DNA from 2 places in the Daeguia caeni genome. Region 2 is predicted to be linked to the other one. Evidence: predicted binding sites of a transcription regulator. Region 2 holds the regulator's gene; the other holds the start of a gene.
The links. The regulator PhoB, encoded in region 2, activates phosphate uptake and scavenging genes when phosphate is short. The targets are predictions, from matches to a motif close to TGTCATNNANCTGTCAT.
Positions count from the first base shown of each region.

Region 1: the regulator PhoB is predicted to act here: its motif matches at 4,760-4,776, upstream of ACFO1V_RS08945 (RNA degradosome polyphosphate kinase).

Region 1 is NZ_JBHSEL010000053.1:211,497-217,608, forward strand. It holds gene rnd (ribonuclease D) at 1-720, shown strand, start outside; gene ppx (exopolyphosphatase) at 893-2,422, opposite strand; gene ACFO1V_RS08945 (RNA degradosome polyphosphate kinase) at 2,419-4,590, opposite strand; gene ACFO1V_RS08950 (zinc-finger domain-containing protein) at 4,887-5,141, shown strand; gene ACFO1V_RS08955 (FAD-binding protein) at 5,171-6,112, shown strand, end outside.
Region 2 is NZ_JBHSEL010000125.1:113,958-120,069, forward strand. It holds gene ACFO1V_RS14750 (aminopeptidase) at 1-654, opposite strand, end outside; gene ACFO1V_RS14755 (cell wall hydrolase) at 819-1,742, opposite strand; gene phoB (phosphate regulon transcriptional regulator PhoB) at 2,363-3,049, opposite strand; gene phoU (phosphate signaling complex protein PhoU) at 3,209-3,931, opposite strand; gene pstB (phosphate ABC transporter ATP-binding protein PstB) at 4,018-4,839, opposite strand; gene pstA (phosphate ABC transporter permease PstA) at 4,855-6,112, opposite strand, start outside.

The DNA of each region.
Region 1 (6,112 bases), on a different contig from region 2:
AAACAGCTCGATTATGCTCTGGCCGATGTCACCTATCTGCGCGACATCTATCTCCATCTGAAGAGTGCGCTTGAAAGGGAAGGCCGCGCCGACTGGGTAAAAGAGGAAATGGCCGTTCTGTGCGCCCGGGAAACCTATGACATGCATCCGGATGATGCATGGCGCCGGGTCAAGGCGCGGGTGAAGAAGCCGATTGAGCTGGCCATTGTGCAAAGTGTTGCCGCATGGCGCGAGCGCGCCGCACGGGAACGCAATGTGCCGCGCGGCCGTATCCTGAAAGATGATACCATCGCCGAAATTGCCCAACAGCAGCCGCGCACATCGGAAGCGCTGGGACGACTGCGCTCCATTCCAAAAGGCTGGGAGCGCTCGTCACAGGCCGCCGGGCTGATCGAGGCCATACAGGCAGCCATTGCCCTGCCGAAGGAGGAACTGCCGCGCCTGCCCAAGCAGCCACAATCGGCAGAAGGCAGTGCTGCAGCAGCCGATCTTCTGAAAGTGCTGCTGAAACTCGTTACCGAAGAGCATGGCGTTGCCGCCAAGGTCGTCGCCAGTTCCGATGACATTGAAAAGATTGCCAGTGAAGGCGAAAAGGCCAATGTCCCGGCCCTGCATGGCTGGCGGCGTGAGTTGTTCGGTCAGAAGGCGCTTGACCTGATTGATGGCAAGATCGCTCTCCGCTTTGAAAACCGCCGCATTCGCGTCGTGCCGCTTGACTGAACATAGAGCAATTCAGATTGACGAATACGCTGATGCGCAGTTCCGGACGGAAAACCGGTTCCCACTTTTCCTGGAACTGCTTGATTGTTTGTCGCAGTTCCAGGCGGAAAACCGGTTCCCACTTTTCCTGGAACTGCTAGCGGCGCTGACCGGTGCTGCGCCCCACACCTGCTTATGCCCCTTCCCGCTCCTCGCTGATGGCAAAGCGAATATCGCGACCTGTCACCTTGGCAAGCTGCTGCAGGCGTCCTTCCGGACGGTCTGAGATCAGATCCGCCAGATCGCCTGGCACGACCAGTTCCAGCACATCGCCATTTTGCCGCCAGACGAGCCGCGGAATGACGCCTGGCATGGAGGCCGACAAGAGATAGACCACACGCAACAGCGCGCCCAGCAGCTTGGCGCGCTCGCGCAGGCGCTGCGGCACCAGCTTCATGATTTCCGGTGCAATATCGTCGTCCACCAGACCTTCGTGGCGGTAATAATTGGCCAGAGCCATATAGCAGCGGCCCGGATGATCAATGCCGCTGAACGAGCCATGCGCAATGATGTTCAGTGCCTGCGAGCCACGATAATCCGGATGCGCACGCCAGCTTATATCCGCCATCAGGCAGGCTGCCTGCCGGTAGCGCGTCTCATCCTCGCTTTCTTCCATCCCGAGAGCCTGGAGCGACAAGGTCGTCCAGACAGCCAGTTCCCGTGCATGGCGCGGCGAACGCGAGCGCAGCACCGCCAATTCCTCTGCCGAAGACAACAGCGGATCAAGCCGCTGTTCGCTCGCAGGCAACAGCGAATAAAGATAGCCTTCACGCACGCCAAGCGCCGAAAAGACGATTTTTGACGGCTTCATGCGCTTGATCGTCTCAAGCAGGACAGTTGCGCCATAGGCAAGAAGCTGGCGGCGGTTTTTCGAGATGGAATCAATCCCGCGCAGCGCATCGAGATTGCCCTTGGCGACACGCTTCAGAAAGCTGATCGCCTCTCCTGTCTCGATCTCATAGCCATGCATGACATGCAGTGGGTAGTTCTTCTGTGTCATGTGCAGCTTGGCAAGATTGCGCCATGTGCCGCCAACTGCATAGAATATCTGCCCCTCATGGGCCTGCAGCAGTGCAGCGCGTGCAAGCTCCTTGCGCGCAATCCTGGCAGCCTCGGACAATTTCTCATTCGCCATATCCTGCAGCCGCAGGCCGCCAAGCGGCAATGTGATCCCCTCGCCTATGTCATGATCATCAACGGCGACCAGTTCGAGACTGCCGCCGCCAAGGTCGCCTGCCACCCCTTTGGGCTTGTAAAAACCGGAAATGATGCCAAGCGCGGAATAATAGGCTTCCTGCTTGCCGGACAAGACTTCAATATGACGGCCTAGAATGGCTTCCGCCTGCGCAATGAAGTCCGGGCCGTTCTTTGCCTCGCGCGCGGCAGCCGTAGCCAGCGCATGAATGGAAATGGCGTCGGCCTGCTCGGCCAGGGCCCGGAAACGTTTCAACGCCCGCAAGGCCGCTTCCACGGATTTTTCATTGAGACGTCCGGTCTTGGCCAGTCCCTTGCCAAGCCCGCACAGGATCTTTTCATTGAACAGCACGGTGGGTGAACGCACGATGCCTTCATATATGACAAGGCGAACCGAGTTCGAGCCAATATCGATGACGGCAACGGGTTTGAGGCCCTTCAGGCGACCTTGCGCGATTGCTGGACTCATGCGGTGGTGTTTCTTTCCGCCTGTACGCGCTTGCGATGCGCGATAAGATGAGGAGCTGACGACTTCAGCGACTTGCCGCGACCAGAAAGACTTGGATTGGTCATGAAATATTCCTGCGCGTTGAAAGCTTCCTCTTCGTCTGCCTTTTCTATCCGGCGAGAGGTACCATCCGCAAGTAGCTGATAGCTCTGCTGGTTATCAAGTATGTTGGCAAACATGATCTGCGACAGTACCTGCTGGTGCACCGTTTCATTGGTGATGGGCACCAGTGTTTCGACACGTCGGTCGAGATTGCGCGGCATCATGTCCGCCGAGCCGATATAGACAATGGCATTGGGCGACGGCAGATCATACCCGTTGCCGAAGCAGAAAATGCGGCTGTGTTCAAGGAAACGGCCGACTATCGACTTGGCTCGGATATTGTCGGACAGGCCCGGAACACCCGGACGCAGGCAGCAAATGCCGCGCACCACCAACTCGATCTGCACCCCCGCCTGACTTGCCGTATAAAGCGCGTCAATAATCTGTGGATCAACCAGCGCGTTCATCTTCATCCAGATCGCCGCCGGTTTTCCGGCGCGTGCATTGGCAATCTCATCCTCAATATGCTTGAGAATGCGCTGGCGCAGTGAAATCGGCGAAATAGCGACTTTCATCTCATCCGTTGGCTGGGCATAGCTGGTGATGAAATTGAAAACATTGCCAACATCGCGCGAAATATCCGGATCCGTGGTGAAGAAGGACAGATCCGTATAGATGCGCGCCGTGATCGGATGGTAATTGCCAGTGCCAAGATGCACATAGGAGCGCAATTTCTGGTCTTCGCGCCGCACCACGAGCGACATCTTGGCATGGGTCTTCCATTCAAAGAAGCCGAAAACTACCTGCACGCCAGCCCGTTCCAGATCGCGCGCCCAGCGTATATTGGCTTCTTCGTCAAAGCGCGCCTTCAGCTCGACCAGCGCCGTGACGGATTTTCCTGCCTCTGCCGCATCCACCAGCGCGCGTACGATCGGGCTGTCATTGGACGTGCGGTAAAGCGTCTGCTTGATCGCCAGCACATCCGGATCGGCCGCCGCCTGCCGCAGAAACTGCACCACGACATCAAACGACTCATAAGGATGATGAACGACGAGATCCTTCTCGCGAATGGCAGCAAAACAGTCGCCGCCATGTTCGCGGATGCGTTCCGGAAAACGCGGATTATAGGGAACGAATTTCAGATCATCGCGCGGGATCGCGACGATTTCTGAAATCATGTTCAGCGCAAGCAGGCCATCAAGCACGCTGATCCGGTTTTCCGCAACGCCCAGTTCGCTTGCCACGAAGCTGCGCAAGGCAGGCGGCATGTCGCGGTCAAATTCAATGCGGATCACCTGACCACGCCTGCGGCGTTTCAGTGCCGTTTCAAACAGACGCACGAGATCTTCCGCTTCTTCCTCCACTTCAATATCGCTGTCGCGAATGATGCGGAAAGTACCTGCACCACGTACCTCATAGCCGGGAAACAGGCGGCCGATAAAGAGGCTTACCGCATCCTCGATGGTAATGAAGCGATAAATATTGCTCTGCTCGTTGGGCAGCTGGATGAAGCGCTTGAGCGCGGTCGGAATGCGCAACAGCGCAGTCATCGGGTGATTGTCGAGACGGCGCACAAGCTGCAGGCCGATAGTGAAGCCTAGATTGGGAATGAACGGGAAGGGATGGGCCGGATCAATGGAAAGCGGCGTCAGAACCGGAAAGATCGTATCGAGAAAATGGTTTTCGAGCCAGCATTTCTCGGCCTTCGACAGGGAAGATGGCCGCACGATCTCGATATTTTCCTGTTCAAGTTCCTTGCGCAAGGCGCGCAGCCTGTCCTGCTGTTCTGCCTGCAGGCGCTCCACTTCTTCCAGGACAAATTCAAGCTGCTCCTGCGGCGTGCGACCGTCGGCACTGCGCATGGCCACACCGGCGCGCACCTGCCCTGCCAGACCGGCAACGCGCACCATGAAAAATTCATCGAGATTCGTTGCCGAGATCGACAGGAAACGCAGCCGTTCCAGCAGCGGCTGACGCGGATTGGCTGCCTCATAAAGGACACGGCGATTGAATTGCAGCCAGGAAAATTCGCGGTTTACAAACCGTTCCGGGCTTTCCATCAGGGAAATGACTGTTCCCGTCTGCATCGCATCAGCTGGCGCGCCTTGCGATATTTTGGCTGCAAAATTGTCGGATCTTTGCGTCGCATTTTGCGTCATGGTCTGCACTCACTGCCACAGCACTGTTTTTGTTCACTTTTTAAGGCAAGCCCCGTTTCAGCTCATGCCAGTTTCCCACCCAGACTATGGTTCTTCCATGACAGTTTGACAGCAATTCACTTGCATTGTCTTCAGAATTGATGAAAACGCTTCCGGAAACAAGACTTTCGCGCTAAATCCTTTCGGGAATATAGCGCCTTCATTCACAAGAGCCGGAGCCTGTCATGTCCGATCACATCATTCCGCATTTCCAGAACGACGCTGGTCATAACAGCATCGAAATTGGCGTGAAGGAATTCATGTGCGTTGGCGCCAACCCGCCTTTCGATCATCCGCATATCTATCTCGACATGGGCGATGATCATGAGATCGTCTGCCCCTATTGCTCGACGCATTACCGTTACAATGCCGCGCTGCATGCAGATGAAACGCAGCCAGCCGGCTGCACCTATGACATTTCGGCCGAACAGGCTGCCTGAAACTGGGACGGTGTTGCGCCGCTGATCATATGACCAGTTCCCGTCATGGGCAAATTCTGATTTCCGGTGCCGGCGTTGCAGGTTTAAGCGCGGCACTTGAGTTGTCTGCACGTGGCTGGAAGGTGCTGATTGTCGAAAAGGCAGCCAAACTCACCGAAGTTGGCGCCGGTCTGCAGCTTGCTCCCAATGCGATGCGGCATTTGCAGCGTCTCGGCGTGGCAAACCATCTGGCGCCCAATGCTGTCACGCCTGACACGCTTTATCTGGTGGATGGCCGCAGCGCCCGCCCGTTGCTTGCCATGGAGCTAGGGCAAAAGGCCGAACAAAGATGGCAGAATCCTTACTGGGTCTGCCACCGTGCAGATCTGCAGGCCGCCCTGCTTGAAACCTGCCGCGAACACGCAAACATCACCATCGCCCTGAACGCCACGGTCAGCACCAGGTCGGTGAATGGTGCAACGATCCATTGCGTGATCGAGCGCGATGGCAAACTGCAATCGCTTGATGTCGATTATCACCTTGCCTGCGACGGCGTCTGGTCGCAGGCGCGCGCGGAAGCGCGTCTCGACGGTGCGGAATTTTCCGGCCATATTGCCTGGCGCACGACGCTCGCAACAGACAGTCTGCCCGATTCCTTTGCCAGCGCACTTGCGCAAAAAACCGCCGTATCCGCCTGGCTTGGACCGAATTCCCATTTCATCGCCTATCCGGTGAAGGCAGGCAAAAGCTTCAATTTCGTCGCAATCACCAAGGGTGAGAATCCGGGCAAGCTATGGTCGCGCAGCGGAGACAGCACAAGGCTTCGGAAGCATTTCGCACAATGGTCGCAGCCAGTGCGCGATATTCTGGCGGCAACGGAAAACTGGACATACTGGCCTCTGTTCCAGATGCCAAAGGCGCAATTTGTTGGCGCTGATCGAACCATCTTTCTCGGAGACGCCTCGCATGCCGTCACCCCATTTGCCGCACAA
Region 2 (6,112 bases):
CTTGAAATGCAAGGCCTTGAACGCCTTGCCATTGAGATATTGGGTGCGGGTACGCAGGGCTGCATTATGCTGCGCCCAAGCCGTGATCGGATCATCCGTATCAACGCGCGATGCGGCAAAGATGGCTTCTGCCAGCTTATGCGTGGCGACATCGGCCGGCTCACCCGGAAAGACAAGTGCTGCCCAGTCCGGGTTTGGATAGGAAACAATGTTCCAGTTGATGTCAAAGCCCGCGATCTTTTCCAGAGCCGGCTGATAGGCCTTTGAATTGGCGCGGTTGGCGCGCGCAACCTTGGCCGGATCCTGGCTGGAAAGCAGCATCGGATTGTCGGCCGCAATGGCAAGCCGTGCCGCCCCTTCGCTATAGGCCTTGGCCATGCCTTCATAGAGCCAGCTTGCTGCTCGATCAAAGCTTGCATCAGGCGCATTCTCAAACCGCGCCAGCGCAATCTGATCATCGGCGAAAAATGGCGTCACCAGACCAGCACCCGCCTTATAGGCATGTTTGGCAATAAGCCGCACCAAAGGCAGCGCCACAACCGGCGCGGTCACGACCAGATCCTGCCCTTCCTTCAGCTGCAGGCCGACACGAACTGCAACCTCCGCCAAACGATCAAGTTTCACGGGATCAATGACTGGCTTATCACTGGACATCTGACTGCACTCTCCTGGAAGAATCACCTGGGAAGAAAAACTGCGGCAGTCTAGATCATGTATCCCATGGGTGGGAACCGCTTTTGCAGGCGCCCATGTGCGAAGGCTGTACATGGCCCATCATACAGCCATACATCATTACTGAAAGGCAAAGGTCCGGCAGATTATTCAGGCCGATCCTGCTGCAGCAGGAAAGCGCCAACAGCATCGGCCTGCTGCTCGTTCACGAAACCAAGGGAAGCCGTCTGGGTGAGCGCATGGCGATCATGCGCCGCCTGGTGATATGCCAGCGCGATCTGCTGCGCATTGAGCGTATTCGGCTGCGGTGCTGTCTGCGCCTGCTGCTGGACAGGAGCGATAGCAGGTGGCTGTGCTGCTGCCTGCGGCTGCGCCGCAATTGCCGTGTTTGCAGCGGTTGCCGCGGCAGGCGTTGCGCTCTCTGCCATGGCGAGCTGAACATTTGCTTCAGGTGCCGTGTCGGCCGCATGCGTGGTCACGTCATAAGACGGGCCTTCCGGCGTTGCCGGCGTCTGCGGCGTATAGGCAAGCGCCAGATTATATGGCGTATCCGGCACTGGCGACTGCAGCGAGCCATCCCGATTGCGCTTTTCATAGAAGGCATTGCCGCCTGCAACCAGCACATAGTGCATGTTGCGATAGGGGAATTTCAGGCCGGCCGTATGGAAGAACATCGCGTTCTTCAGCTTCGGATGGCGCTGGCCTTTCAAAATCGCATCGGCTGCCGCGCGCACTTCAGGAAGGCGCGATGAATCCATCTTGCGGGTGAGGACACCCGGCGCAAACTGGTTTTTCTGACCGACAACACCACAGATCGTATCCGGATATTTGTCAGAATGCAGACGGTTCATCACCACCGTGCCAACAGCCAGAAGCCCATCGGGGCTGGAACGGTTTGACTCGAAGAACATCGCGCGCTCAAGGCATTCGCGATCCTTGGGGGTGTAGGTATAGGTCTTGACGCCGTTGATCGTCTTCACATGGCTGGCAGAAGCTTCTCTCTGCGTTTTGGTCTTGACGCCTGTCGTCGTGCACCCTGTCACGACAAGCGGAGCCAGCATCAAGGCCATCAGAACCGGAAGTTTCCACCTGCCAACGTATGTCAACGGTCTTGCCTCTTAAATGTGATCCCTGTCGTCAGCCAGCTGGCGCTTGAAGACAGGCCGCAACATGCCCGGACAAGGAGCCAATCAGTTAGACGAAGATGTTTCAGGTCATCGATAATCAATGACAAGGTTTGTAAATTTTTAGGCCAAAAAAAGGCAAGACGTCAAATTCTGCCCGACTGTCCTGGTGCGGATGCGCCAGAATCAAAATGCCCCTTCAAACGGAAACAGCAAAGCCAAGCCGTTCAAATATATTAATAAATTATTAACAATTACATTCAATTTTCATAAGCTCTTGATTTAATGAAAAACATTTCTTCCTCTGCACAGTCAAAACCTTGCCTTATTTTCCGAATGCCTCAACTATTCTCATTTACAGCGGTTTTGCACCTTCATTCCGCACAGGATGACCAGGTTTGCCAGTCCGCACAGGCAAATCCTTCAACTTTGCGCAACACGATGTAACACAGTGTGACAGGCGAGATCAGAGCATGAACATGGGGATGTACATCCCGAATCGGGCCAAATGAAAAGCACGCCGCCCTTGCGGAAGCGCCCCCCGGAACATGAAATGCCAGAATCGGTCAGCCGAAGGAATAGCCAGCCCCGCGCACGGTGCGGATCGGATCGCCGCCGGAGCCAATATTGAGCGCCTTGCGCAGACGACCGACATGAACATCAACCGTGCGGTCATCAACATAGATATCCGGCCCCCACACGCCATCCAGCAACTGGCTGCGCGAGAACACCCGGCCGGGCGCCATCATGAAATATTCAAGCAGGCGAAATTCCGTCGGGCCAAGTCGTATTTCAATGTCATTGCGATAAACACGATGCTGCTGGCGATCCAGAACAAGGTCCCCTACTTTCAGCACATGGGACAACAGGCCTGGATTGGCCCGGCGCAGCATTGCCTTCACGCGGGCGATGAGTTCCGGTGTCGAGAAGGGCTTGACGACATAATCATCCGCCCCAACACTTAATCCCCGTACCCGCTCGCTTTCCTCGCCGCGTGCCGTCAGCATGATGATGGGCAGGCGTTCTGTTTCCGGCCTCTGGCGCAGACGACGGCAAAGCTCGATGCCGGAAACGCCCGGCAGCATCCAGTCGAGAATAAGCAGGTCTGGCACATTTTCCCGCAAGGCAATTTCCGCCTCATCGCCGTGCAAGATGGTTTCAACCTGATAACCCTCGGCCTCAAGATTGTAACGCAGCAAAACGCTTAAAGCCTCTTCATCTTCAACGACAGCAATTCTGGGAATCCGAGACATTTCATCCTTCCCGTTAGCACCATGGCCCGTTTCGTCTGCAAATGCGCTGCATGGCGCAGGCCAGCACGAAGGGGTTTCAAGATAAGCAATCCCGTCTCGCGGTTCCAATCGAACCGCGATGATTGCCCGTCAGACTGCATTCAATTGCGCCGGATCGCCTTAAGGCTTACGGCTTTCGTCCACGACAATACCGTGGCTCAGATCTTCCTTCGGACGTTCAGCCGGCATTTGCGCACCCGTCACGATATAATAGACCGTTTCGGCAATATTGGTCGCATGGTCGCCAATGCGTTCAATATTCTTGGCGCAGAAAAGAAGATGCGTGCAGGCAGAAATATTGCGCGGATCTTCCATCATATAGGTCAGGAGCTCGCGGAACAGCGAGGTATACATTGCGTCGATCTCGTCATCGCGATCGCGCACAACATTGATCTGCTCGATCGAGCGTGAGGCATAGGCATCAAGCACTTCCTTGAGCTGGGCCAGCGCCAGTTCCGCCAGCGCCTCCAGACCGCGATAGAGCTTGACCGGCTGGCGCGATTCAGACACCGCAGCCACACGCTTGGCTATGTTCTTGCCGAGATCGCCGACGCGTTCGAGATCGGCCGAGATACGGATCGCACCAATGATTTCCCGCAAGTCCACCGCCATCGGCTGACGCTTGGCGATGATAGTCACGGCCCGATCATCGATCTCACGCTCACTGGCGTCCAGGATCAGGTCATCGGAAATGATGCGCTGCGCCAGCGCATTGTCGGCATTGACAATGGCCGCAACCGACTGCTCGACCATACGTTCGGCATGGCCACCCATTTCAGCAATCTTGTGAGCCAGGAACTTCAGTTCCTCGTCGTATGAACGAACAGTGTGTTGGGACCGCATGTTGGACCTCGTATGAACGGAATGGAAACCTTTTGTTTGTCGCAGTTCCGGATGGAAAACCGGTTCCCACTTTTCCTGGAACTGCTCTAGCCGAAGCGGCCGGTGATATAGTCCTGGGTGCGCTTTTCCGTTGGCGCGGTGAAGATCATTTCCGTATCCCCCACTTCCACCAGATGGCCGAGATGGAACATCGCAGTGCGCTGTGAAACACGTGCGGCCTGCTGCATGGAATGTGTCACGATGACGATGGTATAGTTCTGGCGCAGCTCGTCGATCAGCTCTTCCACCTTGGCGGTGGCGATCGGGTCAAGCGCCGAACAGGGTTCGTCCATGAGAATCACTTCCGGGCTCACTGCAATGGCGCGCGCAATGCAAAGGCGCTGCTGCTGGCCGCCCGACAGGCCGGTGCCGGCATCATGCAGACGATCCTTGACCTCATCGAACAGGCTTGCCTTCTGCAGGCTGGTGACGACGATTTCCTCCAGATCAGCCTTCGACTTGGCCAGACCGTGAATGCGCGGGCCATAGGCCACATTTTCAAAGATCGACTTCGGAAACGGATTCGGTTTCTGGAACACCATGCCAACGCGGGCGCGCAGTTCCACCACGTCGATTTTCGGATCGTAAATATCTTCATCATCGAGCGTGATCCGCCCCGTGACGCGGCAGCCCTCAATCGTGTCATTCATGCGGTTGAGCGAACGCAGGAAGGTCGACTTGCCACAGCCCGAAGGGCCAATGAGCGCCGTGACCATGCGCTCCGGAACATCCAGATCAACGTCAAACAGTGCCTGCTTTGTGCCGTAAAATACGGAAACCTTCTCACCACGCATTTTGATTGCAGGGGCGTTGTCGGTCATTTTATCTCCTGCTGCTTTATCGAGAGAGCGTTCAGTCATCAGATTCATCGCTTCGTCTCCCGTCTACCAGCGGCGCTCAAAGCGGCGACGCAGAATGATTGCGCTAATGTTCATCACGGCAAGGAACAGAAGCAGCACAATGATAGCGCCAGACGTGCGCTCCACAAAGGCGCGTTCTGCTTCATTGGCCCACATATAGATCTGCACCGGCAGGGCCGTGGCCGGATCCATCGGGGTGGCGGGAATATCGGCCACGAAGGCCACCATGCCGATCAACAGCAGCGGCGCCGTTTCGCCCAGCGCATGCGCCAGACCGATGATCGTGCCGGTCAGAATGCCGGGAGCGGCAAGCGGCAGGACATGATGGAAGACCATCTGCGTCCTGGACGCGCCAAGGCCGAGTGCGGCAGCGCGAATGGATGGTGGTACGGCGCGCAAGGCAGCACGCGTGGCGATGATGATCGTGGGCAGCGTCATCAATGTCAGCACCAGACCGCCGACAAGCGAGGCCGAGCGCGGCAAGCCAAAGAAATTGATGAAGACGGCAAGGCCAAGCAGACCAAAGACAATCGACGGTACCGCTGCCAGATTGTTGATATTGACCTCGATCAGATCGGTAAACCGGCTCTTCCTGGCAAATTCCTCAAGATAGATCGAGGCGGCCACGCCAATCGGCAGGGACAACACCAGAACAATCAGCATCATGTAGAAAGAGCCAACCAGAGCCACGCCAAGGCCGGAAGTTTCCGGGCGGCTGGAAGCACCAAAGCCGAACAGGCCCTTGTTGAAGGCCTGATACATTGCGCCTTCATCTTTCAGCTTCTTCATCCAGGCAATCTGGCGATCCGAAACCTTGCGATTGGCTTCCGGCACGGAAAGATCAATCTGTCCCTTGAAGGCAGAATCGATATTGGCTGCAGCAAGCACCGGAATGGTCTGGGTGGTGCCGATCAGATCAGGATTATTCATCACCATCTGGCGCAGCTGGACGCGCACGCCATCAGAATAAAAGCGGCCAAGATCACGCATGGCCATGCGGTCGTTCTTGTCCACGCCCAGCCTTTCAGCCAGTGCATTGCGGACAAGCTGCGGATAATTGGCGGTGATCAGCACATTCGGATCAGTGGTGCGCTGCTTTTTCGGATCAATCACCATTTCGTCAATCCTGACGGCGAGATCGATCGTCGTCTGCCAGAAGGCGCTGTAGCCTTGCGAGAAAACCGACCACAGCAGGGCGCACAAAAAGAAGACGCCAACCGAAATGGCGGCAATTCCGTACAGGCGGAAGCGACGTTCAGCGGCGTAACGGCGCTTCAGACCG